DNA from 3 places in the Enterobacter sp. H2G27 genome. Region 1 is predicted to be linked to each of the others. Evidence: predicted binding sites of a transcription regulator. Region 1 holds the regulator's gene; each other region holds the start of a gene.

Region 1 (10,366 bases):
GTGGCTTCGAAGAAGGCAAAGCGTGCCTGCGTGCCAAAATCGACATGGCGTCTCCGTTCATCGTGATGCGCGATCCGGTGCTGTACCGCATTAAGTTTGCGGAACACCACCAGACCGGCAACAAGTGGTGCATCTACCCGATGTACGACTTTACCCACTGCATCAGCGATGCGCTGGAAGGCATTACGCACTCCCTGTGTACGCTGGAGTTCCAGGACAACCGTCGTCTGTACGACTGGGTTCTGGATAACATCACCATTCCTGTGCATCCGCGCCAGTACGAGTTCTCTCGTCTTAACCTGGAATACACCGTGATGTCCAAGCGTAAGCTGAACCTGCTGGTGACCGACAAGCACGTTGAGGGCTGGGACGATCCGCGTATGCCAACCATCTCGGGTCTGCGTCGTCGTGGTTACACTGCCGCCTCTATTCGTGAGTTCTGCAAACGTATCGGCGTGACTAAGCAGGATAACACCATCGAGATGGCCTCCCTGGAATCCTGCATTCGCGAAGATCTCAACGAAAACGCTCCGCGCGCGATGGCGGTTATCGACCCGGTGAAACTGGTTATCGAAAACTATCCGCAGGGTGAAAGCGAGCTGGTCTCCATGCCTAACCATCCGAACAAACCGGAAATGGGTAGCCGTGACGTGCCGTTCAGCGGTGACATCTGGATTGACCGCGCTGACTTCCGCGAAGAAGCCAACAAGCAGTACAAGCGTCTGGTGCTGGGTAAAGAAGTGCGTCTGCGTAATGCCTACGTCATCAAAGCCGAGCGCGTTGAGAAAGATGCAGAAGGGAATATCACCACCATCTTCTGTTCTTATGATGCTGAAACGCTGAGCAAAGATCCTGCGGATGGCCGCAAGGTGAAAGGCGTTATCCACTGGGTGAGCGCATCCCACGCGCTGCCGGTAGAAATTCGTCTGTACGATCGTCTGTTCAGCGTGCCTAACCCTGGTGCTGCGGAAGACTTCCTGGCGACCATCAACCCGGAATCTTTGGTGATTAAGCAGGGCTATGCGGAGCCTTCTCTGAAAAACGCTGAAGCAGGCAAAGCGTTCCAGTTCGAACGTGAAGGTTACTTCTGCCTGGACAGCCGACACAGCACGGCAGAAAAACCGGTATTTAACCGTACCGTAGGTCTGCGTGATACCTGGACGAAGATCGGCGAATAATATTGCTGGTCTGGTCAATGAGAGACAAACGCCGCACTATGCGGCGTTTTTTTATTTAACGATCAGGGTATTAAGCCAGGGCCTAAAAAGGTGTGATAAAAATATCAGGTCAATGAGGTGCTACTTATTTTTCAAAAAAAAGTTTGTGTCATTAGGAAAAACAAAAAGGTTATAAGAAAGGGAAGATGTTTCTCGTCTAGCCACTGAAATACTTGAAAATTTCCCGCCATTCCTCGCCTCCCTGCAAATGTTACAAAGCACTACTAATTATGTGCACTTCGTCATAATCCTGACTTTTGTCCGCTAAAAAGCATTGATAATTCGCGTCGCGAAAAATAACCTAACGACGGTAGTTAATTCGAGGGTATTTAAAACTACCCCTGACCATTTGGTCTTTTTTATTTACGCCGTTTCAGGCGTTTTAATTCGTCAAAGAGGAATAATCTATGCGTACGTTCAGTGGCAAACGTAGTGCGCTGGCGCTGGCTATTGCCGGTGTGACAGCAATGTCGGGCCTGGTGGTGACACCAGAGGCGAAAGCGGCAGGCTTCATCGACGATTCTACCCTCACGGGCGGTATCTATTACTGGCAGCGTGAACGTGACCGTAAAGACGTCACCGAAGACAAATACAAAACCAACCTTTCTCATTCCACCTGGAACGCCAACCTGGACTTCCAGTCAGGCTATGCCGCGGATATGTTCGGTCTGGATATTGCTGCGTTTACCGCGATTGAAATGGCGGAAAACGGCGACAGCGCCCACCCGAATGAAATTGCCTTCTCCTCCAGCAATAAAGCGTATAAAGAAGACTGGTCCGGGGATAAGAGCGGCATCAGCCTTTACAAAGCCGCTGCAAAATTTAAATACGGTCCGGTATGGGCGCGCGGTGGTTATATTCAGCCAACTGGCCAGACCCTGTTAGCACCGCACTGGAGTTTTATGCCGGGTACCTATCAGGGTGCGGAAGCCGGGGCGAACTTTGACTACGGTGATGCGGGTGCGTTGAGCTTCTCCTATATGTGGACCAACGAGTACAAAGCACCCTGGCACATCGAGATGGACAAGTTCTACCAGAACGATAAGAAAACCAAAGTCGATTATCTCCACTCGCTGGGGGCGAAATACGACTTCAAAAACGATCTGGTTCTCGAAGCAGCATTTGGCCAGGCGCAAGGGTATATCGATCAGTACTTTGCCAAGGCCAGCTATAAGTTTGATGTCGCGGGTAGCCCGCTGAGTACCAGCTATCAGTTCTACGGTACGCGCGACAAAGTCAGCAACGGTGGCGTCAATGACATTTATGATGGCACCGCGTGGCTGCAGGCGCTAACCTTCGGCTATAAGGTCGGTCAGGTTGATTTACGTCTGGAAGGAACATGGGTGAAGGCGGAAGGGCAGCAGGGCTACTTCCTGCAGCGTATGACCCCGACCTATGCCTCATCCAACGGTCGTCTTGATATCTGGTGGGATAACCGCTCAGACTTCAACGCCGACGGCGAGAAAGCGGTCTTCTTCGGCGCAATGTACGACCTGAAAAACTGGAACCTGCCTGGCTGGGCGGTGGGCGCTTCTTACGCTTACGCCTGGGATGCAAAACCTGCCGATATGGCAACTCCGGACGCATACTACGATCCCAACTATCGCCTGAAAGAGTCTTCTTACAGCCTCGATGCTATCTATACCCTGCAGGATGGCCGCGCGAAAGGCACAATGTTCAAACTGCACTTCACTCAGTATGACAACCACTCCGATATCCCGAGCTACGCGGGCGGTTACGGCAACATCTTCCAGGATGAACGTGACGTGAAATTCATGGTTATCGCACCGTTCACTATCCTCTGATGAATCTTCCGGCGGGTTAGATCCCGCCGGACCGGAGACTGCATATGATGAAAAAAATCGTAATCGTCGCGTTACTGGCATCAGGGCTGGTGGCGTGTGCTCAGAGTGAGGCACCGAAAGAAGATTCCCGGCTGAAGGAGGCCTATAGCGCCTGTATTAATACAGCAGAAGGATCGCCGGAGAAAATTGAAGCCTGTCAGAGCGTGCTGAACGTGCTGAAGAAAGAGAAAGCGCATGAGCAGTTTGCGACGCGGGAGAATGTCCGCGTGATGGATTACCAGGCCTGTATCCAGGCGCGTAAAACCGGTAACGATCAGGAAGTGGCCAAGCGTTGCAATAAGATCTGGAACGAGATACGCAACAATAATAAATAAGTTGTTTTACGCCCGGTGGCGCTGCGCTTACCGGGCTTTTTTCTGGCAAAAAAAAGCCAACCTTTCGGCTGGCTCAGAGTATGAACACTTGCTTATTTTGCGTCGTGCGCGTGGTCATCTTCGCGGCAGTCGCCTTCAGCGCAGTGACCGTAAAGGTACAGGCTGTGGTTGGTCAGGCGGATACCGTGACGCGCGGCGATTTCACGCTGGCGCGCTTCGATGGAATCATCGCTGAATTCAATGACCTTGCCGCAGTCGAGGCAGATCAGATGATCGTGGTGCTGCTGCTGGGTCAGTTCGAAAACAGATTTACCGCCTTCGAAATTATGACGGGTGACAATGCCCGCGTCATCAAACTGGTTCAGCACGCGATAGACGGTAGCCAGCCCAATCTCTTCACCCATGTCGATAAGACGTTTATAAAGGTCTTCCGCACTGACATGGTGATTGTCTGGACCCTGAAGCACTTCGAGGATTTTTAACCGAGGAAGCGTAACTTTCAGGCCAGCCTTCTTTAATGCGGTATTGTTGTCAGTCATGCGGAATCTGTCCTGTTGCTAAACGATTCACTTCTGTAGGAAGTGACAGAAAATGCACCTGGGATAATGCGTCTCATTATAGAACTGCCATGGCTAAATGAAAACTGCAAGTCTCAGGCAAAATATGCTTATAAAAATGGGGTATCACCAACAAACTTGCTCAATGGAAAACCACATTTTATCAGGGAGACATTGTACAGGTCTGGGCGAAAAAGTTAAAAGATTGTAGCAATTAATTTAATCGGTTTGACCTGGTGCGCGGGCGCAACCGCCGTTGCGCCGCGAGAAAAATCAGGCGTTAAGAATATCGTCCAGGTGCAGTTCTTCACGGATCTGCTTAACCCATTTCTCAACGCGCTCTGCGGTCAGTTCTGGCTGACGGTCTTCGTCGATGGCCAGACCCACGAAATGATCGTCATCGGCCAGGCCTTTAGACGCTTCGAAGTGGTAACCAGCGGTCGGCCAGTGGCCTACGATAACCGCGCCGTTCGGCTCAATGATGTCGCGGATGGTCCCCAGCGCGTCACAGAAATACTCAGCGTAGTCTTCCTGGTCACCGCAGCCAAACAGGGCAACCAGCTTACCGTTGAAGTCCACTTCTTCCAGCGTCGGGAAGAAATCATCCCAGTCGCACTGGGCTTCACCGTAGTACCAGGTTGGGATACCCAGCAGCAGAATGTCATAGCCTTCCAGATCTTCTTTGCTGCTCTTGGCAATGTCATGCACATCAGCAACGTCTTTACCGAGCTGTTTTTGAATGTTTTTTGCGATATTTTCGGTATTGCCGGTATCACTGCCAAAGAAAATGCCGATGATTGCCATGAGTAAAATAACCTCTTGAAACTTAATAGTATGGTGGCGCAATTCGGCCACGGATAAGGGCAATAATAGCAGAACTGGCAACCCTGCGGAAACAGCTATCGCGCAGGACTGCACTCTGTGCTACATGAAAAGGGTAATAAAGAGGATTTTCAGACTTATGCCTGGCTGCGTAACGTCTCAAGCTGGGCGATTAACATCTCTTCAATGAGCTCGCTGCGGCTGATATTTCGCGCGTCAGCCAGCTCGTTCAGCGCATCGACGGCGTCGGCGTTAAGCTTCAGTTCGACACGCTTAAGCCCGCGATTTTTATCGCGTTTAAGCTGATTGCGTTTATTGATACGCAGCTGTTCATCGCGCGAAAGCGGATTCGTCTTCGGTCGTCCCGGGCGACGCTCATTCGCGAACAGATCTAGTGTCGTACGGTCCGTTTGTTCTTTGGCCATGATTCTGAGACTTCGGGGGAAACACGCCGCCCTGCTAATGCCCGGGCGATAAGCGCGCCATCATACATCACCAAAAACGGCACGCCAACGACTGGAAGCCCGCAGCCTTCCAGTCGCTTTCTTTTTAATCAATTTGTCGTATCAGCGAGATAGCGGCGAATGGCGCGCAGCACGGCGTCAGGTTTTTCCGCATGCACCCAGTGCCCGGCACCGGCAATCACGTGGGCGCGAGCCTGCGGGAATTGGGCCAGCAGCGTGTCGCGGTACGCGTCGGTAACGTAAGGAGAGTTACCGCCGCGAATAAAGAGGGTAGGGTGCGGCCAGGCGGGGACGGTTTCCCAGCCCACGATGTTGTTGTACTGGTTCCAGAGCACCGGCACGTTAAAACGCCATTGGCCGTCAACAAACGACTTCAGCAGGAACTGGACTACGCCTTCTTCATCAAGATGCTCACGCATGACGGCAGCCGCCTGCTGGCGTGTCGCGACGCCCGCTTTGGTGACCGCATTGATGGCGGCAAAAATTTCGTCGTGGCGGCGGACGTCGTAATCCACGGGCGCAACATCAATTACAACCAGGCCGTTAATACGCTCCGGGGCCAGTGCCGTCAGGGCCATCACCGCTTTGCCACCCATTGAATGCCCGATGAGGGTCACCTTTTGCAGGTCGTTGGCATCCAGCGTATCCAGCAGATCCTGCGCCATCGCCGCGTAGGTCATCTCGTCGGATCGGCCGGAAAGACCGTGATTGCGCATATCGACCTGTAAAATATCGTGGTCAGTAACCAGATCGCGCGCCAGCACGCCCAGGTTATCCAGGCTGCCAAAAAGCCCGTGAACCAGTACGATGGGAGAATTATTGTTCGGCGATTGTGCAGTTTGCGCTCGGGTATTCAATTTCATGGCAAAGTTCTTTTTTTACGTATGTCAGGTTAGGGTATCATGTTGACCATTCTGCCGCCCGGCTGCAAGGTTCCAGTTTAATCTGACTTTTGCCGCCAACCTGGTTTGACGCTATCCGCTGTTGGGATTTGACCTTATAATCCCAATGACTTGTATTCAGATAAGATATCGCACTGGATTAAGATGAAAACAATCGAAGTTGATGACGAACTCTATCAGTATATTGCCAGCCAGACGCGGCATATCGGGGAGAGCGCGTCCGACATTTTACGGCGCATGCTTAAAATTTCCGCCGCTTCACAGCCTGCTACCCCAGTCACCAAAGATGTCGTGTCTCAGCCAAGCGTTGTTGCACAAGCAAAACCTGCCGTGACGCCGGCAAAAGATAAAGTGCGTGCGATGCGCGAGCTGCTGCTCTCCGATGAATACGCGGAGCAGAAAAAGGCGGTTAACCGCTTTATGCTGGTGCTGTCTACACTTTACTCACTGGATAACAAAGCGTTTGCTGAAGCGACCGAGTCGCTGCACGGTCGTACTCGCGTCTATTTCGCGGGCGACGAGCAGACGCTGCTGCAAAATGGCAATCAAACCAAACCCAAACATGTTCCTGGCACCCCGTACTGGGTGATCACCAATACCAATACGGGCCGCAAGTGCAGCATGATTGAACACATCATGCAGTCCATGCAGTTCCCGGCGGAATTGATTGAAAAGGTTTGCGGTACAATTTAACCCTTGCATCAGAAGGACCCGGTAATGGCAAATCACAGCCGTGCAGGCCAACCTGCACAACAAAGCGATTTGATTAACGTCGCTCAGCTGACCGCGCAGTATTACGTGCTGAAGCCGGTCGTGGGCAACGCAGAACACGCAGTGAAGTTTGGTACATCTGGTCACCGCGGCAGCGCGGCGCGCCACAGCTTTAACGAACCGCACATTCTGGCCATTGCTCAGGCCATTGCGGAAGAGCGCGCTAAAAACGGCGTTACCGGTCCGTGCTACGTGGGGAAAGATACCCATGCCCTGTCTGAACCGGCGTTCATCTCTGTTGTGGAAGTGCTGGCGGCAAACGGCGTTGATGTGATTGTTCAGGAGAACAACGGCTTCACCCCAACGCCTGCGGTCTCTAACGCCATCCTGGTGCACAACAAAAAAGGTGGCGCGCTGGCTGACGGTATCGTTATCACGCCATCCCACAACCCGCCGGAAGACGGTGGTATCAAATATAACCCACCTAACGGTGGCCCGGCAGACACCAACGTCACCAAAGTGGTGGAGGATCGCGCGAACGCGCTGCTGGCTGATGACTTGAAAGGCGTGAAGCGCATCTCTCTGGATGCGGCCATGGCGTCCGGTCACGTGAAAGAGCTGGATCTGGTTCAGCCGTTCGTGGAAGGCCTGGCGGATATCGTCGATATGGCGGCCATCCAGAAAGCCGGCCTCAAGCTGGGCGTGGATCCGCTGGGCGGCTCCGGTATCGAATACTGGAAACGTATCGCCGAGCACTACAAGCTGGATCTGACCATCGTCAACGATCACGTCGATCAGACCTTCCGCTTTATGCACCTGGACAAAGACGGCGCGATCCGTATGGACTGCTCCTCCGAGTGCGCGATGGCGGGCCTGCTGGCGCTGCGTGATAAATTCGATCTGGCGTTTGCTAACGACCCCGATTATGACCGTCACGGTATCGTCACCCCTGCCGGGCTGATGAACCCGAACCACTATCTTGCGGTCGCAATTAACTATCTGTTCCAGCACCGCCCGCAGTGGGGGAAAGAGGTGGCCGTCGGTAAAACGCTGGTTTCCTCCGCGATGATCGACCGCGTGGTTGAGGCGCTGGGCCGCAAGCTGGTGGAAGTGCCGGTGGGCTTCAAATGGTTTGTTGACGGTCTGCACGACGGCAGCTTTGGCTTCGGTGGTGAAGAGAGCGCGGGAGCTTCTTTCCTGCGCTTCGACGGCACGCCGTGGTCAACCGATAAAGACGGCATCATCATGTGCCTGCTGGCGGCGGAAATCACCGCGGTCACCGGTAAAAACCCGCAGGAACATTACAACGACCTGGCGGCACGCTTTGGTGCGCCAAGCTATAACCGTATTCAGGCCAGCGCAACGTCAGCCCAGAAAGCGGCCCTGTCCAAACTCTCTCCTGAGATGGTCAGCGCAAGCACCCTGGCCGGCGACCCGATCACCGCGCGTCTGACGGCGGCACCGGGTAACGGCGCCTCCATTGGTGGGCTGAAAGTGATGACCGAAAACGGCTGGTTCGCTGCTCGCCCATCCGGCACGGAAGATGCGTATAAAATCTATTGCGAAAGCTTCCTCGGCGCTGAGCATCGTCAGCAGATTGAGAAAGAAGCGGTAGAGATTGTCAGCGAAGTGCTGAAAAACGCGTAAGTGCGGTTTGGGTGCGGGCTGATGCCCTCATCCTGACCCTCTCCCGAAGGGAGAGGGAGAAAACAATAAAACGGCAACCCTTGGGTTGCCGTTTTGCTTTGACCTAACTGTGCTTATTCTTCAATTCAAACCGCGGTGACACCAGACCGTACAGCGTCCAGCCCATAAAGGTTACCATTGCCCCGTAGAGCATAGCCTCCTGGCCCGATGAGTAGAGCGCATAGAAGCTGTAAATCGCGCCAATCAGCGCCACGATATTGGCCGCGCGCGCTTTGCGTGGATCCACCTTCGCCACCTTCTGAATGATCACCAGCGCCGCCATCGACAGAATATACGGAATGATGTTCGTCACGACCGCCAGGTTGACCAGCACGTTGAACTGGCTGTTCAGCGACGGGCTAATGGTCATCAGCGACAATCCGCTCTGGAAGATGACAATCGCCAGCATGCCCTGCACCGGCGCATCGGCTTTGGTCACGCGGGAGAAGATTTTTGGGAAGTACCCTTCATCAGCCGAGGATTTAAACACCTGCGCGATGGTGAACTGCCAGCCAAGGAGTGAACCGCAGCACGACATGACCATCAGACCCATAATCACTTTCCCGACTTCCGGCGTGAACATCTGCGCGAAGGCCAGTCCGAACGGCGCCGTGGAGTTAGCCAGATCCATATTCGGTACGATGCCCGCAATCACGTTAGTCGAGACGATATAGATCACCGCCGCGCCCAGCGTACCGCCGAGGACCGCAATCGGGACGTTCTTTTCAGGGTTATCAACGACTTCTGCGTTCGCGCAGGCGGATTCCAGACCGAGAAAGGCCCAGAGCGTCATGGCGATAGAAGAGCCGACTGCGCTGAAGAACGGCACATGGTGCGGGTTCCAGGAGTTGGCGTACAGGGTCGGGCTGAACCAGAACCAGCCGATGATGCACAGGCCTACAACGGGAATAATTACCCCCCAGACGGTGATGCTGGAGAGCTGTCCGGTGATACGCGCCCCGCCAAAGTTAGCCACGGTGCAGATCCACAGCACGCCGATTGTGGCCAGGCCAATCTGTACCGGGCTGAGCGTCGCGCCAAACAGCTCCGTACCGTAGCCCACGGCGGAGATGGCAATCGCCACGTTGGCGATCAGCAGTGACACCCCGTAGGTATAGTTGGCCATAAAGTTGCCAGACTTACCAAAGGCATACTCGGCGTAGCCCCCCATGCCGCCTGACTTGCGGCTGAACATCCCGCACTTGGCAAACGCCCACGCCAGCGCCATTGAGCCTACGGCGGTCACCAGCCAGGAGATGATAGAGATGGTACCCACCTCAGCCAGTTTGGTTGGCAGCATGATAATCCCGGAGCCCATCATGTTCACCATGGTGAGGATAGTTAGCTGCACCACGCCCATCTTATTGGACTTACTCATAATTTCTCTCCTTTCAGCAGCGCGGGCTGAGCGGCGGGTTGTTTGATGACGTTACAGCGAACCTGTTTGCGGCCCTCGCACTCTTCGACGTACACACCCTGCAGCTCCGGCGCGAAGCCCGGCAGCAGGTTGATGCCTTCTTCCAGCGCCGCGAAGTAGTGCAGCACGGAGCCGCCCCAGACCTCCCCAGGGACCACGCACAATACCCCCGGCGGATAAGGAAGGGCGCCTTCCGCGGCGATGCGGCCTTCCGCGTCGCGCAGTGAAACCAGTTCAACTTCACCGCGCAGATAGGCGTAGTTGGCGTCCTGCGGGCTCATCATCACGCGTGGGAAATGGGACTTGCGGAACATCTCTTTCTGCAGCTGCTTCACGTTGTGGCGGGCATACAGGTCATGCATCTCCTGGCAGATCTGGCGCAGGGTGTAATCCGCGTAACGTTCCGGATGC
Region 2 (10,366 bases), 2.0 Mb from region 1:
CGTGCCATTAGGTATTAAGCTGTCGATGTATATGGCAGGCTATTTCTTTGATTTTCCGGTGACAATTTCGACCTATTTCGGCGAAGGCACGGTAATTTATAACGTAGTGGATATACAAAGCCTGATATGCGCGGCGCTGATTTTTACCATGATGTTCTATTACCCGCTAAGAATGATAATTAATCCTCGTTATGCCGTCACCTTCTGGCGGCGAAGCGTGAAGCCCATGTTTTATCACAAGAATCCATTATATATTTTTGTCTGGTTAGCGCTTTTAAGCTTCATTCTTGTCATTTTATGTGGTCCTTTTGAGTCACCGGTCATTGCGGGCTATTTGATGCCGCTGATATTTATTCTTTTTACCTTAGCGATAAGCCGCCTGACCTATGCGTTGATTTCTCTGCTGTGGGCCACCTCAGCGCTCCTGCTGCTGACATACAACTATAATTTCCTTAACGGGGTGGAATCGGGACATTCGCTCTCCTTTATCCTCTCCGTGCTGATTTCTTTCGCCATCTGCTTGCTTTACATGTCTCGCATTTACCAGCGCAGCGAGTGGCTGAAGCGGGGCTGGCAGGACAGGGCGCTGACCGATCCTCTTACCGGTCTGCCTAATATTCGTGCGCTGGAGGATTACCTTGAAATTCATCCGGATGCCAAAGTGTGCATTTTGCGCATGGATAATCTGGAGTTTTTGAGCCGCCACTACGGGATTATCATGCGGGTCCACTGCAAACGAACGATCGCCACGTCGCTTCAGCCGCTCCTGCAAAAAGATGAGCTGCTCTTCCAGCTGCCCGGAAGCGAGTTGGTGCTGGTCTTGCTCGGGCCGGAAATTGCTGAACGTCTCCAGCATATGGTCGATCGGCTCAACAGCAATAAGATTTTCTGGAACAACACCGGGCTGGATATTGAGTTTGGCGCGTCATGGGGAATGGTCGAAGACGGTGAGAAACTGCATCACACGCTGGGGCAGCTAAGCTGGCTGGCAGAACAGGCCTGCGGAGAGCAAAACGTACTCGCGCTCACGAATAGTCTTGAGGTGGCATCAGGGCAAACGACAGAGCGTGTCCTGATGCTGGCCCGGATTAAGCATGCGCTTGAGGCGGGGCAGTTCCATTTGTATGCGCAGCCGATCCAGAAGGCTGACGGGAGCGGGTACTATGAAATCCTGACGCGAATGGAGAGCGAGGGGGAGATTATTACCCCTGACCGCTTTATTCCGCTGATTGCGCAGTTCAACCTCAGCCACCGGTTTGATATGTGCGTCATGGAAAAATTACTGGTATGGCTGCGAGATAACCCTGCAACGCACGCTGGCGCCCGTTTTTCCGTCAATCTGATGCCGCTGACGCTGATGCAAAAAGAGGTGGCGACCGAGATTTGCGCGCTGTTTGAACGGTACGGCGTGGCACCGCAGGCCGTCGTGATCGAGATTACTGAAGAGCAGGCTTTCTCAAATTCAGGCACGAGTATCAATAATATTCAGCAATTGCGGGAGTATGGTTTCCGGATCGCCATCGATGATTTTGGTACTGGCTACGCTAACTATGAGCGTCTCAGACGCCTGCAGGCGGACATCATTAAAATCGACGGCTGCTTTGTGAAAGACATTTGTACAGACGACATGGATGCAATGATTGTGCAGTCGATGTGTAATCTGGCAAAGACAAAATCGCTCTGCGTCGTCGCGGAATATGTGGAAACACCGGCGCAGCGGGAGATGCTGCTCCGCTTCGGTGTGGATTACCTGCAGGGCTACCTGATAGGCAAACCCAAACCGCTGGAAGAATTACGGACATAAAAAAACCGGGAGCCAGGCTCCCGGTTTTTGTTTCACGGTAAACGTTACAGGACCAGTGCCGCAATGGACGCTGACAGGACGCTCACCAGCGTAGAGCCGTAAACCAGCTTCAGGCCGAAGCGAGATACCACGTTACCCTGTTCTTCGTTCAGACCTTTAATCGCACCCGCGATAATCCCGATGGACGAGAAGTTCGCGAAGGAGACCAGGAACACGGAGAGAATGCCTTCCGCACGCGGAGAAAGCGTACTGGCAATTTTCTGCAGATCCATCATTGCAACGAATTCGTTAGAAACCAGCTTGGTTGCCATGATACTGCCCACCTGCAGCGCTTCGTGAGCCGGAACACCCATCACCCATGCAATCGGATAGAAGATGTAGCCGAGAATCCCCTGGAAGGAGATACCCAGCACCGCAGCGAACAGGGCGTTCAGCGCAGAAATCAGCGCAATGAAGCCGATCAGCATGGCGGCAACGATAATCGCGACTTTGAAACCGGCCAGAATGTACTCACCCAGCATTTCGAAGAAGCTCTGGCCTTCGTGCAGGTTTGACATCTGAATGTTCTCTTCGCTTGCGTCAACGCGGTACGGGTTGATCAGCGACAGAACGATAAAGGTGCTGAACATGTTCAGAACCAGCGCAGCAACCACGTATTTTGGTTCCAGCATGGTCATATACGCGCCCACGATAGACATGGAAACGGTAGACATTGCGGTTGCCGCCATGGTGTACATGCGGTTGCGGGACATCTTGCCGAGAATATCTTTATACGCGATGAAGTTCTCAGACTGACCGAGGATCAGGGAACTGACGGCGTTGAAGGATTCCAGCTTGCCCATACCGTTCACTTTGGATAACAGGAAGCCAATTCCACGAATCACGAACGGCAGAACGCGGATGTGCTGCAGAATACCGATCAGCGCGGAGATGAAGACGATAGGGCAGAGAACCTTCAGGAAGAAGAACGCCAGACCTTCGTCGTTCATTTTACCGAAGACAAAGTTGGTCCCTTCGTTGGCGAATCCGAGCAGTTTTTCGAACATTTCGGAGAAGCCTTTCACGAAGCCGAGGCCTACGTTGGAGTTCAGGAAGAACCACGCAAGTAAAACTTCAATGACCAGCAGTTGAACAACATAACGGATACGAATTTTTTTGCGGTCTGTGCTGACCAGCAATGCAAGTGCAGTAACGACAACAAGTGCCAGGACAAAATGAAGGACGCGGTCCATATTTGCTCCAAATATGAGGCAGGTTTAATTTTCGTGCACATTCTATGTAACAACCGAAAAGAAAACGAGATCGAGGACACACTATAGTTACATCCTGTGACGAGTCTCAAAAATAGTGATCCACAATACATTTTTGTTATGTTCGGTAAATGCGTGAAAAGTTAAGTTTGTGTGCTAGTCTTCACAAAAGCATGCGCGATTTCAGTTTCGGTTAGATCGCCCCACTTACCCGCCCGTCTATCGTTCAAAGCTATCAGAGAAATCACTGCAAACTTTATAAATGATCTTGATAATCATTCTCATTTTGATAGCATTAAACATAGCAAAGGCTATATTTCAGAGGCAGAAATGACAAACAGTCGCGTAGAGGGTAGCAGTGGCAGAGCCGCGCGCAAGTTGCGGTTCGCATTAATGGGACCTGCGTTCATCGCTGCCATTGGCTATATCGATCCAGGAAACTTTGCGACCAATATTCAGGCCGGGGCCAGCTTCGGCTATAAGCTGCTGTGGGTGGTGGTCTGGGCTAACCTGATGGCGATGCTGATTCAGATGCTCTCCGCAAAGCTGGGGATTGCGACGGGTAAAAACCTGGCGGAGCAAATTCGCGACCATTACCCGCGTCCCGCCGTCTGGCTCTACTGGGTTCAGGCTGAAATCATCGCCATGGCCACTGACCTCGCTGAGTTTATCGGTGCAGCGATCGGCTTTAAGCTGATTCTGGGCGTGTCGCTGTTGCAAGGGGCGGTGCTGACCGGGATTGCCACTTTCCTCATCCTGATGCTGCAGCGTCGGGGTCAAAAGCCGCTGGAGAAGGTGATTGGTGGTCTGCTGCTTTTTGTGGCGGCGGCCTACATTGTCGAGCTGATTTTCTCACAGCCGAATCTGGCACAGCTCGGTAAAGGGATGGCGATCCCAAGCCTGCCAACGTCGGAAGCGGTGTTCCTGGCCGCCGGGGTGCTCGGGGCGACCATCATGCCGCACGTGATTTATTTGCACTCCTCGCTGACGCAGCATCTCCACGGTGGGACGCGTAAAGAGCGTTACTCCGCTACCAAGTGGGACGTCGCGATCGCTATGACCATCGCAGGGTTTGTAAACCTGGCGATGATGGCGACTGCAGCCGCGGCTTTCCACTTTAACGGTCATACCGGTATTGCCGATCTCGACCAGGCGTATCTCACGCTGGAGCCGTTACTGAGCCATGCTGCCGCCACGATATTTGGTCTCAGCCTGGTAGCTGCCGGCCTCTCTTCTACGGTGGTGGGCACGCTGGCAGGCCAGGTTGTGATGCAGGGGTTTGTCCGCTTCCACATTCCGCTGTGGGTTCGTCGCTCCGTCACCATGCTGCCGTCATTTGTGGTGATTCTGATGGGTCTCGACCCAACGCGAATTCTGGTCATGAGCCAGGTTCTGCTGAGTTTTGGTATCGCGCTGGCGCTGGTGCCGCTGCTGATCTTTACCAGCAACAAAACTCTGATGGGCGAGCTGGCTAACTCAACGCTGGTAAAACGAACCGGATGGGCCATCGTGGTGGTGGTCGTTGCGCTGAACCTGTGGTTGTTGGTGGGAACCGCACTGGGTCTTTAACAAAAAAAGGAGCCTCCATGGCTCCTTTTTTATTAGTGGTGATGGCCGTGACCATGACCTTTCCCGCGACCCCAGCCGCCGCGACGGTCGTCACGATCGTTCCAGCCTTCACGGTAGCCGCGCTCATACGCGTTGTCTTTATACCAGCCGCGGTGTCTGCCGTTATCATGTTTCCACCAGCGATCGCCGCGCCATTCATAATGACGGTGCCAGTAGTCACGGTCGCGCCAGTAGCCGCCGTCCCAGTATCTGCCGTAGTCGTCACGATCGCCAATTTGTAATTTTACTGATGGCAACAGGGTGATTTCGCCCGCAGTGGCGATCAGCGGCGCCGAAGCCAGTAATACCGCTGCAAGAATCAGTGACCTGAACATACTCTTTCTCCTTCACGATCGGGGCCTTAGGTGGGCCTGTTAACGCAATTTTACGAGTTGGTAAAGCTTCGTATCATCGCCTCAACTCCGAATTCCTGGGGGAGAGCACTTTTTGCTAAAAACGGTTTTATATTGAACTGCTCAGGATCGCGTCTATACGGGCCAAGTCATCCACAGAGAAATGGCGGTTTGCCAGCATCCCCACGGCGTCATCAATTTGAGCCGCTTTACTCGCCCCTATCAGCACTGAGGTCACACTCTCATGACGCGATACCCAGGCCAGCGCCATCTGGGACAGCTTCTGGCCGCGCTCTTCCGCCATGGCGTTCAGCTTTCTAATCTTCTCCAGCTTCTCTTCGGTGAGCTGGTCGGGGTTAAGGAACTGACTGCCGCTTGCCGCGCGTGAGTCTGTGGGAATGCCATTCAGATAGCGGTTGGTCAGTTGCCCACCGGCCAGCGGCGAGAAGGGAATACAGCCGACTCCTTTTTCCTGCAGCACGTCCAGCAATTCTTCTTCCGGCGCACGCTCAAACAGGGAATATTTCGGCTGGTGGATCAGGCAGGGCGTACCGAGATCGTCAAGGATATCAATCGCCTTGCGGGCCAGGTCAGCGGGGTAGTTGGATAATCCAACATACAGAGCCTTCCCCTGACGCACCGCATGGTCAAGCGCTTTCATGGTTTCCAGCAGCGGCGTCTGTGGGTCAGGACGGTGATGATAGAAGATATCCACATACTCCAGCCCCATCCTCTTCAGGCTTTGATCGAGGCTTGCCAGCAGGTATTTGCGTGACCCCCAGTCGCCGTAAGGACCCTCCCACATGGTATAGCCCGCTTTGGTTGAGATGATTAGCTCGTCGCGCCAGGGCAGGAAGTCCTCCTGTAAAATACGGCCGAAATTACGTTCGGCCGATCCCGGTGGCGGGCCATAGTTGTTGGCAAGGTCGAAATGCGTAATGCCCAGATCGAACGCACGCTGTAAAAGTTGACGGCTGTTTTCGATAAGGGTGGTATCACCGAAGTTATGCCACAGCCCGAGCGAGATGGCGGGCAACCTGAGCCCGCTTTGCCCACAGCGGCGATACTCCATTGTCCCGTAACGATTTTTGTCCGGCTGATAACCCATTTTCGTAACCTCTGGCGCTGAAGTGTAAAATCAGTGTATGCGTTTACATTTACGTGAAAAAAAGCAGCATAGCGCAGCCTTTTTTGTAAAGCATTCTTTCCATGCCCTTCTTATCGCCAATTCTGGACAGCCATCACGCTTATTTAATACTCAAGGTGAGGTCAACATTAGAAGGATACCTGTTCATGCGTACCCCATACTGCGTCGCCGATTACCTGCTGGACCGTCTTACAGATTGTGGAGCCGATCATCTGTTTGGCGTGCCGGGCGACTATAACCTGCAGTTTCTCGACCACGTGATAGACAGCCCCGATATCTGCTGGGTGGGCTGTGCCAACGAGTTAAACGCCTCTTATGCCGCGGACGGATATGCCCGATGTAAGGGCTTCGCCGCGCTGCTGACGACATTTGGCGTAGGAGAGTTAAGCGCCATGAACGGCATTGCGGGCAGCTATGCCGAACATGTTCCGGTACTGCATATTGTGGGGGCGCCGGGTATGGCGTCACAGCAAAGAGGGGAGCTACTGCACCACACGCTGGGCGACGGTGAGTTTCGTCATTTTTATCATATGAGCGAGCCGATTACTGCTGCACAGGCGATCCTGACCGAACAAAACGCCTGCTATGAAATCGACCGGGTGTTAACCACTATGCTCCGGGAGCGTCGCCCCGGCTATCTGATGTTGCCTGCCGACGTGGCAAAAAAGGCCGCCACGCCTCCTGTAAGCGCTCTCACGCTCCGCCATGCGCATGCCGATAGCGCCTGCCTGAAAGCGTTCCGGGAGGCCGCTGAGAACAAGCTTGCCAGAAGCAAGCGTACTGCGCTGCTGGCCGATTTCCTTGTCCTGCGCCATGGCCTGAAGCATGCGCTACAGAAATGGGTTAAAGACGTGCCGATGGCACATGCCACCATGCTGATGGGCAAAGGAATATTTGACGAACGTCACGCTGGTTTTTACGGCACCTACAGCGGCTCGGCGAGCGCCGGCGCGGTAAAAGAGGCGATTGAAGGGGCTGATATCGTGCTGTGCATCGGGACGCGATTTACCGATACCCTTACCGCCGGCTTCACGCATCAGCTCACCCCGGCACAAACGATAGAAGTTCAGCCTCATGCTTCACGCGTTGGTGATATCTGGTTTACCGGCATCCCCATGCTTCAGGCAATCGAAACGCTGGTGGAGCTGTGTAAACAGCACGTGCACGGTACGCCGGTACCGTCCTCTCAAAGCTCGATGGCCTACCCGCAGCCGGATGGCTCGCTGACGCAGGCGAATTTCTGGCAAACGCTGCAGACGTTTATTCGTCCGGGAGACATCATTCTTGCGGATCAGGGCACCTCGGCCTTCGGTGCGATCGACCTTCGTCTGCCGGCGGACGTGAATTTTATCGTCCAGCCGCTGTGGGGATCGATCGGTTACACGCTGGCGGCGGCATTTGGCGCACAGACGGCCTGCCCGAACCGGCGCGTGATTGTTCTGACGGGGGATGGCGCGGCGCAGCTCACCATCCAGGAGCTCGGCTCGATGCTGCGGGATAAACAACACCCCATCATTCTGGTTCTTAACAACGAAGGATATACGGTGGAAAGAGCGATCCATGGGCCTGAGCAACGTTATAACGACATTGCGCTATGGAACTGGACGCAAATCCCGCAGGCACTCAGCCTTGATCCTCAGGCCCAGTGCTGGCGGGTCAGTGAAGCGGAGCAGCTGGTGGACGTCCTTGAAAAAGTAGCGCACCACGAGCGGCTCTCGCTGATTGAGGTGATGCTGCCGAAAGCGGATATTCCGCCGCTGCTGGGGGCGATTACCAAAGCGCTGGAGGCGCGCAATAGCGCCTGATTATTTGTCGTTTCGCCAGGCCATCATCATCGGTTTGCCCGCCAGCAGGAGCCAGGCGGGCAACATCACGATACAAAGCAGAGGGAAAAGCGTCGAATCCGGTACGACTACCGCCGCCATAAACAGGCTTAGCCAGGCGTCGCGCGTGACCACCAGAACCAGCCCCAGAATAGAACAAGAGACGGTAATCGCCGCAGGGACCGCATCGACATGCTCGTGCAGCATCAGCCCCAGCGCGACGCCGACAAAGACCGCCGGGAAGATGCGTCCACCGCGGAAACCACAGGCGGCGGCCACCACCAGCGCTGCCAGCTTGATTACGGCAAACAGCAGATAGTCGGAGACGCTAAATACCTGGCTGAAGGCCAGCTGCTGCATCTCGTCCAGACCTTTGAACAACGTCACCGGCCCACCGATTGCCCCTAAGATACCGAGGATCAAACCGCCGGCTCCCAGAATCAACACCGGGTGTTTGAGTCTGTGCATTAGCCGGTGCAGACGTGGAAGACACCATACCGCCACCATGCCCAGCGCAATGGCGATGGCGACGACGATGGCGCCGCTGAAAATATCAGCGATTTGCATCTGGCCGTAGTGGGGCAGGGAGAGTGAAAAATGGGGATGGAAAAACAGGCTGGTGGTCAACGCCCCGGCGGCGGCGGCCATCAGTGGCGCAAACAGCTTATCCCACAGCGGGACATCGTTATTGCTACTGAGCGTCTGCGAAAAGATCAGTGCTGCCGCAACGGGCGTGCCGAATAGCGCCCCGATGGTGCCTGCGGAGGCGAGAATGGTCCAGTCCAGCGCGCCGACGCGAGGCAAAATGCGTGAACCGAGAAAAACCGCCAGGCCAATATTCACGGCCATAATCGGATGCTCTGGCCCCAGGCTGACGCCGCCGGCAAGGCCCAGAATCAACGCAATGATTAGCCCTGGCAACGCCGAGGGCGCAACCGGGGCACCAATCAACGGTTCCTGTGCCGGATCGGGGCCGGCATGGCCGGGACTGAAACGGATCACCAGACCCACCGCTATACCGGTTAACGTCAGCATTCCAACGATCCAGGCAGGAGAATCAACGGGGACGCCCAGTCCTGCAGGAAGCGCGTTCCATAATAGTGTTTGCAGCACCGACGCGACTTTCATCACGACGATGAGCACCAGACTTGAAACCACGCCAATGATGAGCGCCGGAATGGCCAGCAACAGCATGGTTCTGGCTCGCGGGTGGAGCATGATGATTTCCTTGTACAAAACGGTATTACGTTACTTTGCACATTAAGCCTTATGGCAATAGTGCAAAAGGTGCTGAAACGGTAAAGTTATTCTGTGACGAAGATCGATAATCCATGGGCATTCACCTTCCGGTCGTTGTTGTTATCACGCCTTGAATTTACAGTGTCCCAAAGATTTATTTTGACTTTAGCGGAGCAGTTGAAGAATGACAAAGTATGCGTTGGTAGGTGATGTGGGCGGCACGAACGCGCGCCTCGCATTATGCGATGTAAGTAGTGGTGAAATTTCCCGGGCGAAAACCTATTCCGGGCTGGATTATCCAAGCCTTGAGGCCGTTGTCCGCGTCTATCTGGAAGAACATCAGGTGAGCGTTGAAGATGGCTGCATCGCAATTGCCTGCCCGATAACCGGCGACTGGGTCGCCATGACCAACCATACCTGGGCATTCTCCATCGCCGAAATGAGAAAAAACCTCGGCTTTGCGCATCTTGAAATCATCAATGACTTCACCGCGGTGTCCATGGCGATCCCGATGCTGAAGCCGGAGCATCTGATCCAGTTTGGCGGCGCTGAACCGGTCGAGGGTAAGCCGATTGCGGTCTACGGGGCCGGTACCGGCCTGGGCGTTTCACATCTGGTGCATGTCGCTCAGCGCTGGGTGAGCCTGCCGGGTGAAGGTGGTCACGTGGACTTTGCGCCTAACAGCGAAGAAGAGGGCATTATCCTCGAAGAATTGCGCGCTGAGATCGGCCACGTCTCCGCCGAGCGCGTCCTTTCAGGTCCGGGACTGGTGAACCTGTACCGGGCGATTGTGAAATCAGACGGTCGTCTGCCGGAAAATCTGCAGCCAAAAGACGTTACCGAACGCGCGCTGGCGGACAGCTGCATTGACTGCCGTCGTGCCCTGTCGCTGTTCTGCGTGATTATGGGACGCTTCGGCGGCAATCTGGCGCTGACGCTGGGCACCTTCGGGGGCGTTTATATCGCGGGCGGAATTGTGCCGCGCTTCCTGGAGTTCTTCAAAGCTTCCGGCTTCCGCGGCGGGTTTGAGGATAAAGGGCGCTTCAGAAGCTACGTGCAGGACATCCCGGTTTATCTGATCGTGCATGATAACCCGGGTCTGCTGGGTTCGGGCGCCCACCTGCGTCAGGTTCTCGGTCAGA
Region 3 (10,366 bases), 2.9 Mb from region 1:
CCACGAACCGATTTCCACCACCCCTTCCCACCGCGCGCTGGCAATGTTCCGCGGCCGCAACGAAGGCGTGCTCCAGCTCTCCCTGAACGCCGATCCGCAGTTTGACGAGCCGCCGAAAGAGAGCCACTGCGAGCAGATCATTATCGACCATCTCGGCCTGCGCCTGAACAACGCCCCGGCGGACAGCTGGCGTAAAGGCGTAGTAAGCTGGACCTGGCGCATCAAGGTGCTGATGCACCTCGAAACCGAGCTGATGGGCACCGTGCGCGAACGCGCCGAAGATGAAGCGATTAACGTCTTCGCCCGTAACCTGCACGACCTGCTGATGGCCGCCCCTGCCGGCCTGCGCGCGACAATGGGTCTCGACCCGGGTCTGCGTACCGGCGTGAAGGTCGCTGTGGTTGACGGCACCGGCAAGCTGGTGGCGACCGATACCATTTATCCGCACACCGGCCAGGCAGCGAAAGCGGCCGTCGTGGTGGCGGCGCTGTGCGAAAAATACAACGTCGAGCTGGTTGCCATCGGCAACGGTACGGCCTCTCGTGAAACCGAGCGTTTTTACCTCGACGTGCAGAAGCAGTTCCCGAAAGTGACGGCACAGAAAGTGATCGTCAGCGAGGCCGGGGCATCCGTCTATTCCGCGTCCGAGCTGGCGGCCCAGGAATTCCCGGACCTGGACGTTTCCCTGCGCGGGGCAGTTTCTATCGCTCGCCGCCTGCAGGATCCGCTGGCGGAGCTGGTGAAGATCGATCCGAAATCCATCGGCGTGGGCCAGTATCAGCATGACGTGAGCCAGACTCAGCTGGCGCGCAAGCTGGATGCGGTGGTGGAAGACTGCGTAAACGCCGTCGGCGTTGACCTGAACACCGCTTCCGTTCCCCTGCTGACCCGCGTGGCGGGCTTAACCCGCATGATGGCGCAGAACATCGTCGCCTGGCGTGATGAGAACGGCCAGTTCCAGAACCGTCAGCAGCTGCTGAAGGTGAGCCGTCTGGGGCCAAAAGCCTTTGAGCAGTGTGCGGGCTTCCTGCGCATCAACCACGGCGATAACCCGCTGGATGCCTCCACCGTGCACCCGGAGGCGTACCCTGTGGTGGAACGCATCCTGGCCGCCACCCAGCAGGCGCTGAAAGATCTCATGGGTGACAGCAGCGCCCTGCGCAACCTGCAAGCCGTTGATTTCACCGACGACAAATTTGGTGTGCCAACCGTCACCGACATTATTAAAGAGCTGGAAAAGCCGGGCCGCGATCCGCGTCCTGAGTTCAAAACGGCGACCTTTGCCGACGGCGTGGAAACCATGAACGACCTGCTGCCCGGCATGGTGCTGGAAGGCGCGGTGACCAACGTCACCAACTTTGGCGCGTTCGTGGATATCGGCGTGCATCAGGATGGTCTGGTGCATATCTCATCCCTTGCCGACAAGTTCGTTGAAGACCCGCACACCGTGGTCAAAGCGGGCGACATCGTGAAGGTCAAAGTGCTGGAAGTGGATCTGCAGCGCAAGCGTATCGCGCTGACCATGCGTCTGGACGAGCAGCCGGGCGACACCAACGCGCGCCGCGGCGGCAATGGCGGAGGCCGCGAACAGCAGCGTCCCGCCGCGAAAGCGGCAAAACCGCGCGGACGTGATGCTCAGCCTGCAGGCAACAGCGCGATGATGGATGCGCTGGCGGCTGCGATGGGTAAAAAACGCTAAGGTTGTAAATGCCCCTCACCCTAACCCTCTCCCCAGAAGGGAGAGGGCCGGGATGAGGGGAATAATCATATCGAAATATATGAAACCGATTGCATAGCCATATTTAAACCACTAATTATCACCCCGTTAACAAATACTCCCCTTTTCGTTTTCCAGGCAATTCAGCAAATATTGAGCAAGGTCAAACAGGCCGTAAATTAATACCGTAAACAACATTCCGTCACAGTTTTAATATTGCTGATAAAAACTATTCTCATTATCATCCCATAGTAGATAATTTAACCTTTCGTGGAATCAGGCGTTATGCAATTCACTCCAGACAGTGCATGGAAAATTACCGGTTTTACCCGCGAAATTAGCCCAGCCTATCGGCAAAAGCTGCTGTCGCTGGGCATGCTGCCCGGCTCGTCATTTCAGGTCGTGCGCGTGGCGCCGCTGGGCGACCCGGTTCATATCGAAACCCGCCGCGTGAATCTGGTCCTGCGTAAGAAAGACCTCGCATTAATAGAAGTCGAAGCCTTATCCCGATAACAAGCCAGCGGTTTCAGTGAGTCTAAAAAAATGAAAAAGTTAGCTATTGGCTTAATTGGCAATCCTAATTCCGGCAAGACCACCCTTTTTAACCAGCTGACCGGGGCTCGCCAGCGCGTGGGCAACTGGGCGGGCGTGACGGTTGAGCGTAAAGAGGGCCAGTTCACGACGACAGACAACCAGGTGACGCTGGTTGACCTTCCCGGCACCTACTCCTTAACCACCATTTCGTCGCAAACCTCGCTCGATGAGCAAATCGCCTGTCACTATATTCTTGGCGGCGACGCGGACCTGCTGATCAACGTGGTCGACGCCTCAAACCTCGAGCGTAACCTCTATCTGACGCTGCAGCTGCTTGAGCTGGGTATCCCCTGCATCGTGGCGCTCAACATGCTCGACATCGCAGAGAAACAAAAGCTGCGCATCGACGTCGATGCCCTCTCCTCGCGCCTGGGGTGCCCGGTCGTTCCGCTGGTCTCGACGCGCGCTCGCGGTATTGATGCGCTGAAGCTGGCCATTGACCGTCACGCGGGAAATCGCGACGTTGAGCTTGTGCATTACGCCCAGCCTCTCCTGCGCGAAGCCAACGTGCTGGCGCAGGAGATGGACACCGGTATGCCAGCAAAACAGCGCCTGTGGCTTGGCCTGCAGATGCTGGAAGGGGATATCTACAGCCGCGCTTACGCCGGGCATGCGGCCGATAAGCTGGACGCGACGGTAGCCCGTCTTAGCGACGAGCTGGACGACCCGGCGCTGCATATCGCCGATGCGCGTTACCAGGCCATAGCCTCGATTTGCGACGTTGTCAGTAACGCCCTGACGGCAGAGCCCAGCCGCTTTACGGCGGCGGTGGATAAGGTCGTGCTTAACCGCTTCCTCGGTTTGCCCATCTTCCTGCTGGTGATGTACGTGATGTTCCTGCTTGCCATTAACATCGGTGGCGCACTGCAGCCGATTTTTGACGCCGGTTCCGTCGCGGTCTTCGTCCACGGGATCCAGTGGGTGGGTTACACTCTGCACTTCCCGGAATGGCTCACCATCTTCCTCGCGCAGGGGATCGGCGGCGGTATCAATACCGTTCTGCCGCTGGTGCCGCAGATCGGCATGATGTACCTGTTCCTCTCGTTCCTGGAAGATTCCGGCTACATGGCGCGCGCGGCGTTCGTGATGGATCGTCTGATGCAGGCGCTGGGCCTGCCGGGTAAATCCTTCGTCCCGCTGATCGTCGGCTTCGGCTGTAACGTGCCGTCGGTGATGGGCGCACGCACCCTGGATGCGCCGCGCGAGCGTCTGATGACCATTATGATGGCGCCGTTTATGTCCTGCGGTGCCCGTCTGGCCATCTTTGCGGTCTTTGCCGCAGCCTTCTTTGGTCAGCAGGGCGCGCTGGCGGTCTTCTCGCTGTATGTGCTGGGCATCGTGATGGCGATCCTCACCGGTCTGATGCTGAAGCACACCATCATGCGCGGTGAAGCGTCACCGTTTGTAATGGAGCTGCCGGTGTATCACGTGCCGCATCTGAAAAGCCTGGCGATCCAGACCTGGCAGCGCCTGAAGGGCTTTGTGCTGCGCGCCGGTAAGGTGATTGTCATCGTCAGCATTTTCCTGAGCGCGCTGAACAGCTTCACCCTCAGCGGACAGGCGGCAGATAACATTAACGACTCTGCCCTCGCCTCCGTCAGCCGCGTCATCACGCCGGTCTTTAAACCGATTGGCGTGCATGAGGATAACTGGCAGGCAACCGTCGGGCTGTTCACCGGCGCGATGGCGAAAGAGGTGGTTGTCGGCACCCTGAACACGCTTTACACCGCAGAGAACATTCAGGAACAGGAATTTAATCCGGCAGAGTTTCATCTCGGTCATGAACTGCTGGGTGCCGTAGAGGAGACCTGGCAGAGCCTGAAAGACACCTTCAGCCTGAGCGTGCTGGCGAACCCTATTGAGGCCAGCAAAGGCGACGGCGAAATGGCGACGGGAGCCATGGGCGTGATGGGCGAGAAATTTGGCAGCGCGTCCGCGGCCTACAGCTACCTCATCTTTGTTCTGCTCTACATTCCGTGCATCTCCGTGATGGGGGCGATTGCCCGCGAGTCCAGCCGCGGCTGGATGGGCTTCTCCATCCTGTGGGGGTTAAACATTGCGTACTCGCTTTCGACGCTCTTTTATCAAACCGTTAATTTCAGCCAGCATCCGCGCTACAGCCTGGTCTGCATTCTCGCGGTTGTGCTGTTTAACGTGATAGTGCTCGGTTTGCTGCGGCGTGCGCGCAGCCGCGTCGACATCGACCTGCTGGCAAACCGTAAAACCGCCGCGACCTGCTGCAGCAGCCCGGCGGGCGACTGTCACTAAGGAGTAAACCATGGCATCGTTGATTCAGGTTCGTGACCTGCTGGCACTGCAGGGGCGAATGGAGGCGAAACAGCTGAGCCTCAGCCTGCATACGCCGCAGCCGATGATCGATGCCATGCTGGAAAGACTGGAAGCCATGGGGAAAGCCGTGCGGATTCAGGAAGAAGCGGACGGTTGTCTCTCCGGCAGTTGTAAAAGCTGTCCGGAAGGAAAGGCCTGCCTCAGGGAGTGGTGGACGCTGCGTTAACAAAGCCGGGCATCGCTGCCCGGCTTTATCGTATTACTTGTAGACGTCCGCCGTTGCGCGTACGTTTTTGGTCTGTTTTTCTGCACTGGTGACGACGTAGTACGTTCCGCCCAGCTCATCCGCTTTCTTCGACAGCTCTCTGCGAGCATCCATCGGCGCGGTGGTGTCAGACGTAGAAATCTCACCAATTTTCGTCAGATTCATGCTGGCAACTTTATCTTTTTCCAGCTCTTTTGCCGCAAAGACGCCAAATGACAGTGACCCAATAACCAGAGAAGTGACAATACCTGTAACAAGTTTCATAGCCTGACTCTCCATAGGATTGTTGTTTTGATTATCGTAGGCAGAACAACCGCAACGACATCTGGAGTATGGTTGCGGTGTGTTACTTTTTCCAGGCAGGATAGAAAATAATCAGTCGAAACGTTGACTTAACGCAATCAGCGCTGAACAAAATTCCGTCGGATGAGAGATAAACGGGGCATGTGCGGCTTTGGCAACGATCTGCGATTCACTCTCCGGCCAGAGCGAATCCAGCAGCGGAACCACTTTGCGCGGCACAATCCCATCGAGATAACCGTAGATACGCAGGTGCGGCACCGTCAGCGCGGCCAGCGGCTCGCGCAGGTCAACCGTTTTCAGGAGCTCAAGTCCGCCGTTTAGCACCTCAACCTCCGGCATCGGCAGCGAAAGCACGGTCTGCTTCAGCGTTCGGGCATCCTTACGCGCGGTTTCGGTACCCATCGTCTGCAGCGCGAGGAACCGCTCTACGGTCCGCTGGAAATCGTCGCTCAGCTGCTGCTGAAAGCCCGCCAGTACCTCGGGTTTTATCCCTGGCCACGCGTCCTGCGCGCTAAAACAGGGCGACGACGCCACGGTCACTAGCGCTTTTACGCGGTCAGGTCTCGACAGCGCAATCTGGCTCGCCACCAGCCCGCCCAGGCTCCAGCCCAGCCAGATGGCATTTTGCGGAGCAGCGTTCAGAACCTGCTCCGCCATCTCATCAAGCGACATGGCCCCAAAACCGCGGCTGCGGCCATAACCCGGCAAATCCACCAGATGCAGCGTGAAATGCGAGGCGAGTTCCTCGCTTACGCAACGCCATACTTCAGCATTCAGTCCCCATCCGTGCAGCAGCACAAGATGGCAATTTCCTGTCCCGACGGTCTGCCACCACAGCGTCTTCATCAGTTACTGTTCTCTTTTTTCACATGGAGGTTGCACATGCTAACAGTACCTGGGTTGTGCTGGCTATGCCGAATGCCGCTGGCACTAGGCGGGTGGGGCATCTGCTCCGTCTGTACGCGATCGCTGCAATGGCGTATCGGGATCTGCCCACAATGTGGTTTACCGGCCACGAATCCCGCTTTGCCCTGTGGCCGTTGCCTGAAAAAGTCCCCGCCGTGGAGCGCGATGGTGGCGGTGGATGATTATGTTCCACCGCTGAACAGGCTGATCCATGCGCTGAAGTTTTCCGGGCAGAGCTCGCTGGCACAGCCCCTTGCTCGCCTGCTGTTGCTGGCGGTTTTGCAGGCGCGACGTCAGCGGGCACTGCCGAAAATCGACATGGTGGTGAGTGTCCCCCTTTACCGACGTCGTCACTGGCGGCGCGGCTATAACCAGAGTGACCTGCTCTGCCGTCCCCTCGCACGGTGGCTCGGCTGTCGGTATGATGCCCGCGCGCTGACACGTGTTCATGCCACCGCCATCCAGCATCAGCTCAGCGCCCGGCTTCGCAAAAGAAACCTCAAAAATGCCTTTCGCCTTGAATTGCCGGTCGACGGGCTCCATATCGCGATTGTGGATGATGTTGTCACCACAGGCAGTACCGTTGCTGAACTTTCCCGACTGCTTTTGCAAAGCGGCGCCGCGTCGGTTCAGGTATGGTGTCTGTGCCGTACCTTGTAGCCCTTCTTCAATGGGCGTATGATTATACCCAGGTAATTTAGTCAACTATTAGGCCAAAGCTATGATCCGTATTTCCGATTCTGCACAAGCGCACTTTGCCAAACTGCTGGCAAATCAGGAAGAAGGGACGCAGATCCGCGTGTTTGTGATTAATCCAGGCACTCCGAATGCAGAATGTGGTGTTTCGTATTGTCCTCCGGACGCTGTGGAAGCTACTGACACTGCCCTTAAGTTTGAACAGCTCACCGCCTATGTTGATGAGCTGAGCGCACCGTATCTTGAAGATGCGGAGATCGACTTCGTCACCGATCAGTTGGGTTCTCAGCTTACCCTGAAAGCGCCGAACGCGAAAATGCGTAAAGTGTCTGACGATGCCCCTCTGATGGAGCGCGTTGAGTATCTGCTGCAATCCCAGATCAACCCACAGCTGGCGGGCCACGGCGGCCGTGTTTCCCTGATGGAAATCACCGACGAAGGTTTTGCCATCCTGCAGTTTGGCGGCGGTTGTAACGGTTGTTCAATGGTCGATGTCACCCTGAAAGAAGGGATCGAGAAGCAGCTGCTGAACGAGTTCCCGGAACTGAAAGGCGTGCGTGACCTGACCGAACACCAGCGCGGCGAGCACTCTTACTACTGATTCATTGCCCATCTGTATTGCCCGGTGGCGCTGCGCTTACCGGGCCTACAAAACCCTGCTCCCCCTCTTCGCTCCCCTCTATATGTTGACCTGCGTCTCATAATTCACATTTTGCCTGCCAGGGTGATTCTCAATCACGTCATGTTACCCGTATCATTCTCATGGGCACTAAGCACACCCATAACAGCCGACTAAACTTAATCGTTTAAAAGGCATCAGTATTAGTGCCGTTACTTCTCTGTTCCCAGTTGGGACAATCGGAATTTGTCGTTGAAACAATGACGTTACCCATAACAATTCAAAGGCCAGGTAAATCATGCCATTAGTCATCGTTGCTATCGGTGTTGTGTTATTACTGCTCTTGATGATCCGTTTCAAAATGAACGGATTTATCGCTCTGGTTCTGGTGGCACTTGCAGTCGGTCTGATGCAGGGGATGCCGCTGGTGAAAGTTATCAGCTCGATTAAAGCCGGTGTTGGCGGCACGCTCGGCAGCCTGGCGTTGATCATGGGCTTCGGCGCCATGCTCGGTAAAATGCTGGCGGACTGCGGGGGCGCGCAGCGTATTGCCACCACGCTTATCGACAAATTCGGTAAGAAGAACATTCAGTGGGCAGTGGTGTTAACCGGCTTTACCGTTGGTTTCGCGCTGTTCTATGAAGTGGGCTTCGTATTGATGCTGCCGCTGGTGTTCACCATTGCGGCTGCCGCGAGCATCCCGCTGCTGTATGTCGGCGTGCCAATGGCTGCGGCGCTGTCCGTGACCCACGGCTTCCTGCCGCCGCACCCGGGTCCAACCGCTATCGCGACCATCTTCCACGCGGATATGGGTAAAACTCTGCTGTTCGGTACGATTCTGGCGATCCCGACGGTGATTCTGGCCGGCCCGGTTTATGCCCGCTTCCTGAAAGGCATTGATAAGCCGATTCCGGAAGGTCTGTACAGCGCCAAAACCTTCACCGAAGAAGAGATGCCGGGCTTTGGCGTCAGCGTCTGGACCTCCCTGGTACCGGTGATCCTGATGGCGATGCGCGCCGTGGCGGAGATGATCCTGCCTAAAGGTCATGCGTTCCTGTCCGTGGCGGAATTCCTGGGTGACCCGGTGATGGCAACGCTGATTGCCGTGCTGATCGCGATGTTCACCTTCGGTTTGAACCGTGGCCGCTCCATGGATCAGATCAACGACACGCTGACCTCTTCAATCAAAATCATTGCCATGATGCTCCTGATCATCGGCGGTGGCGGTGCATTCAAGCAGGTTCTGGTCGACAGCGGCGTGGACAAATACATCGCCGCCATGATGCATGAAACCAACGTATCGCCGCTCCTGATGGCCTGGTCTATTGCCGCGGTTCTGCGTATTGCGCTGGGTTCAGCGACCGTTGCGGCGATCACCGCAGGCGGTATCGTTGCCCCGCTGATTGCGACCACGGGCGTAAGCCCTGAGCTGATGGTTATCGCCGTCGGTTCCGGTAGCGTGATTTTCTCTCACGTTAACGACCCGGGCTTCTGGCTGTTCAAGGAGTACTTCAACCTGACGATCGGTGAAACCATCAAGTCCTGGTCCGCGCTGGAAACCATTATTTCGGTGTGTGGTCTGGTCGGGGTGCTGCTGCTCAACATGGTGGTCTGATGCCCTAAGTCGGGTGGCGGCTACGCCTTACCCGACCTGCATGAGCACTGCCTGATAATAAAAAACCCGCCACTGGCGGGTTTTTTATTACTTCTTACCAGCAGCTTTTCGCCGCTTATCCAAATCCTTGATCAGCCTGTTCACCCCATCATCGGCAAACATCGCCTCAAGCGTGGTGGACAGCTTGCGACGCCAGTTCTTGTACTGATAGCTGGTGCCCGGGATGTTCACCGGCTCCGCCATATCAATCCAGTCTTCCGGCTGCAGCCCCAGCAGCGCGCTGTTGCTGTCGGCAATATAGCGCTGCAAACCGCGATTGAGGGTCGCGGTCATCGACATCAATGACGCTTTATGTCCCGCACGTTTCGGCAGACAGCCCTGCTTGTGCAGCGCATCCAGTAGCCCCTGTTTGGAAAGCTCGCGATCCTGATACAGGCCGTGTAACACCTCCTCATCAGGATACAGGCCCAGCGTTTTGCCAAGGGTCAGATCGCCGCTTTCCCAATAGCCACGAAGCGTAGGAAGGTCATGCGTCGTCGCGACTGCCATTGACTGTTCAGGGTACGCTTGCGGCGCGCGGAAGGTTTTCTCATGGTCGTTTTCAAAATAGAGCACTTTATAGGAGTAGACGCCGCTGTCGCGGAGCTTGCTGACAATTTCCACCGGCACGGTACCGAGATCTTCACCGATCACCATGCACTGATGGCGCTTGCTTTCCAGGGCCAGGATCGACAGCAGATCGTCAACCGGATACTGCACATACGCCCCGTGATCGGCTGTTTCACCGTATGGGATCCACCACAGACGCAGCACGGACATTACGTGGTCAATACGCAGCGCGCCGCAGTTCTGCATGTTAGCGCGCAGCAGGTCGATAAACGGCTCGTAAGCGCGCTCCGCCATGACGTGCGGATCCATAGGCGGCAATCCCCAGTTCTGGCCCAGCGGGCCAAGGATATCCGGCGGCGCGCCGACGGAGGCTTTCAGACAGTAAAGCTCACGGTCACACCAGGTTTCCGCGCCGCCTTCCGCCACGCCCACGGCCAGATCGCGGTACAGGCCAATCGGCATTTTATAGCCCTGGCTCACCTGCCAGCAGGCGGCAAACTGGCTATAAGCCAGCCACTGCAGCCACAGGTAGAAGTCCACTTCATCGGCATTTTTTTTACAGAACGCTTTCACTTCAGGCGTGTCGACGCTCTGATACGCTTCGGGCCAGACCGGCCAGCCCCAGCGCATTTCGTCCTCTTTTACCTGATATGCGTGCAGCGCATCGAACGCCGCCTGCCAGTACAGGCTCTCGCCCTCCTGCGTCACAAACTGGCGGAACGCGGCCATCTGCTCGTCATCGCGCTGCGAAAA

The links. Region 1 encodes Fur, which represses iron uptake genes when iron is present. Its sites were predicted from a motif close to ATAATAATGAGAACNACTATCAA; they were not measured.
Region 2: ACW9E7_RS14090 (Nramp family divalent metal transporter) is a predicted target of Fur. The motif match lies at 3,323-3,345, and genes of this name have one in related genera.
Region 3: feoA (ferrous iron transporter A) is a predicted target of Fur. The motif match lies at 1,940-1,962, and genes of this name have one in related genera.

Annotation. Positions count from the first base shown of each region.
Region 1 covers NZ_JBSVSI010000001.1:1,012,647-1,023,012, forward strand. The annotation lists gene glnS (glutamine--tRNA ligase) at 1-1,178, shown strand, start outside; gene chiP (chitoporin ChiP) at 1,625-3,022, shown strand; gene chiQ (ChiQ/YbfN family lipoprotein) at 3,070-3,396, shown strand; gene fur (ferric iron uptake transcriptional regulator) at 3,489-3,935, opposite strand; gene fldA (flavodoxin FldA) at 4,227-4,757, opposite strand; gene ybfE (LexA regulated protein) at 4,913-5,200, opposite strand; gene ybfF (esterase) at 5,329-6,102, opposite strand; gene seqA (replication initiation negative regulator SeqA) at 6,286-6,834, shown strand; gene pgm (phosphoglucomutase (alpha-D-glucose-1,6-bisphosphate-dependent)) at 6,859-8,499, shown strand; gene potE (putrescine-ornithine antiporter) at 8,603-9,916, opposite strand; gene speF (ornithine decarboxylase SpeF) at 9,913-10,366, opposite strand, start outside.
Region 2 covers NZ_JBSVSI010000001.1:2,985,244-2,995,609, reverse strand. The annotation lists gene ACW9E7_RS14100 (sensor domain-containing phosphodiesterase) at 1-1,804, shown strand, start outside; gene nupC (nucleoside permease NupC) at 1,849-3,036, opposite strand; gene ACW9E7_RS14090 (Nramp family divalent metal transporter) at 3,385-4,623, shown strand; gene ACW9E7_RS14085 (DUF2502 domain-containing protein) at 4,656-4,997, opposite strand; gene mgrA (L-glyceraldehyde 3-phosphate reductase) at 5,125-6,123, opposite strand; gene ipdC (indolepyruvate decarboxylase) at 6,309-7,967, shown strand; gene ACW9E7_RS14070 (ion channel protein) at 7,968-9,203, opposite strand; gene glk (glucokinase) at 9,409-10,366, shown strand, end outside.
Region 3 covers NZ_JBSVSI010000001.1:3,941,146-3,951,511, forward strand. The annotation lists gene ACW9E7_RS18845 (Tex family protein) at 1-1,699, shown strand, start outside; gene feoA (ferrous iron transporter A) at 2,003-2,230, shown strand; gene feoB (Fe(2+) transporter permease subunit FeoB) at 2,261-4,579, shown strand; gene feoC ([Fe-S]-dependent transcriptional repressor FeoC) at 4,590-4,826, shown strand; gene ACW9E7_RS18865 (YdgH/BhsA/McbA-like domain containing protein) at 4,860-5,129, opposite strand; gene bioH (pimeloyl-ACP methyl ester esterase BioH) at 5,241-6,014, opposite strand; gene gntX (DNA utilization protein GntX) at 6,051-6,734, shown strand; gene nfuA (Fe-S biogenesis protein NfuA) at 6,796-7,371, shown strand; gene gntT (gluconate transporter) at 7,688-9,004, shown strand; gene malQ (4-alpha-glucanotransferase) at 9,092-10,366, opposite strand, start outside.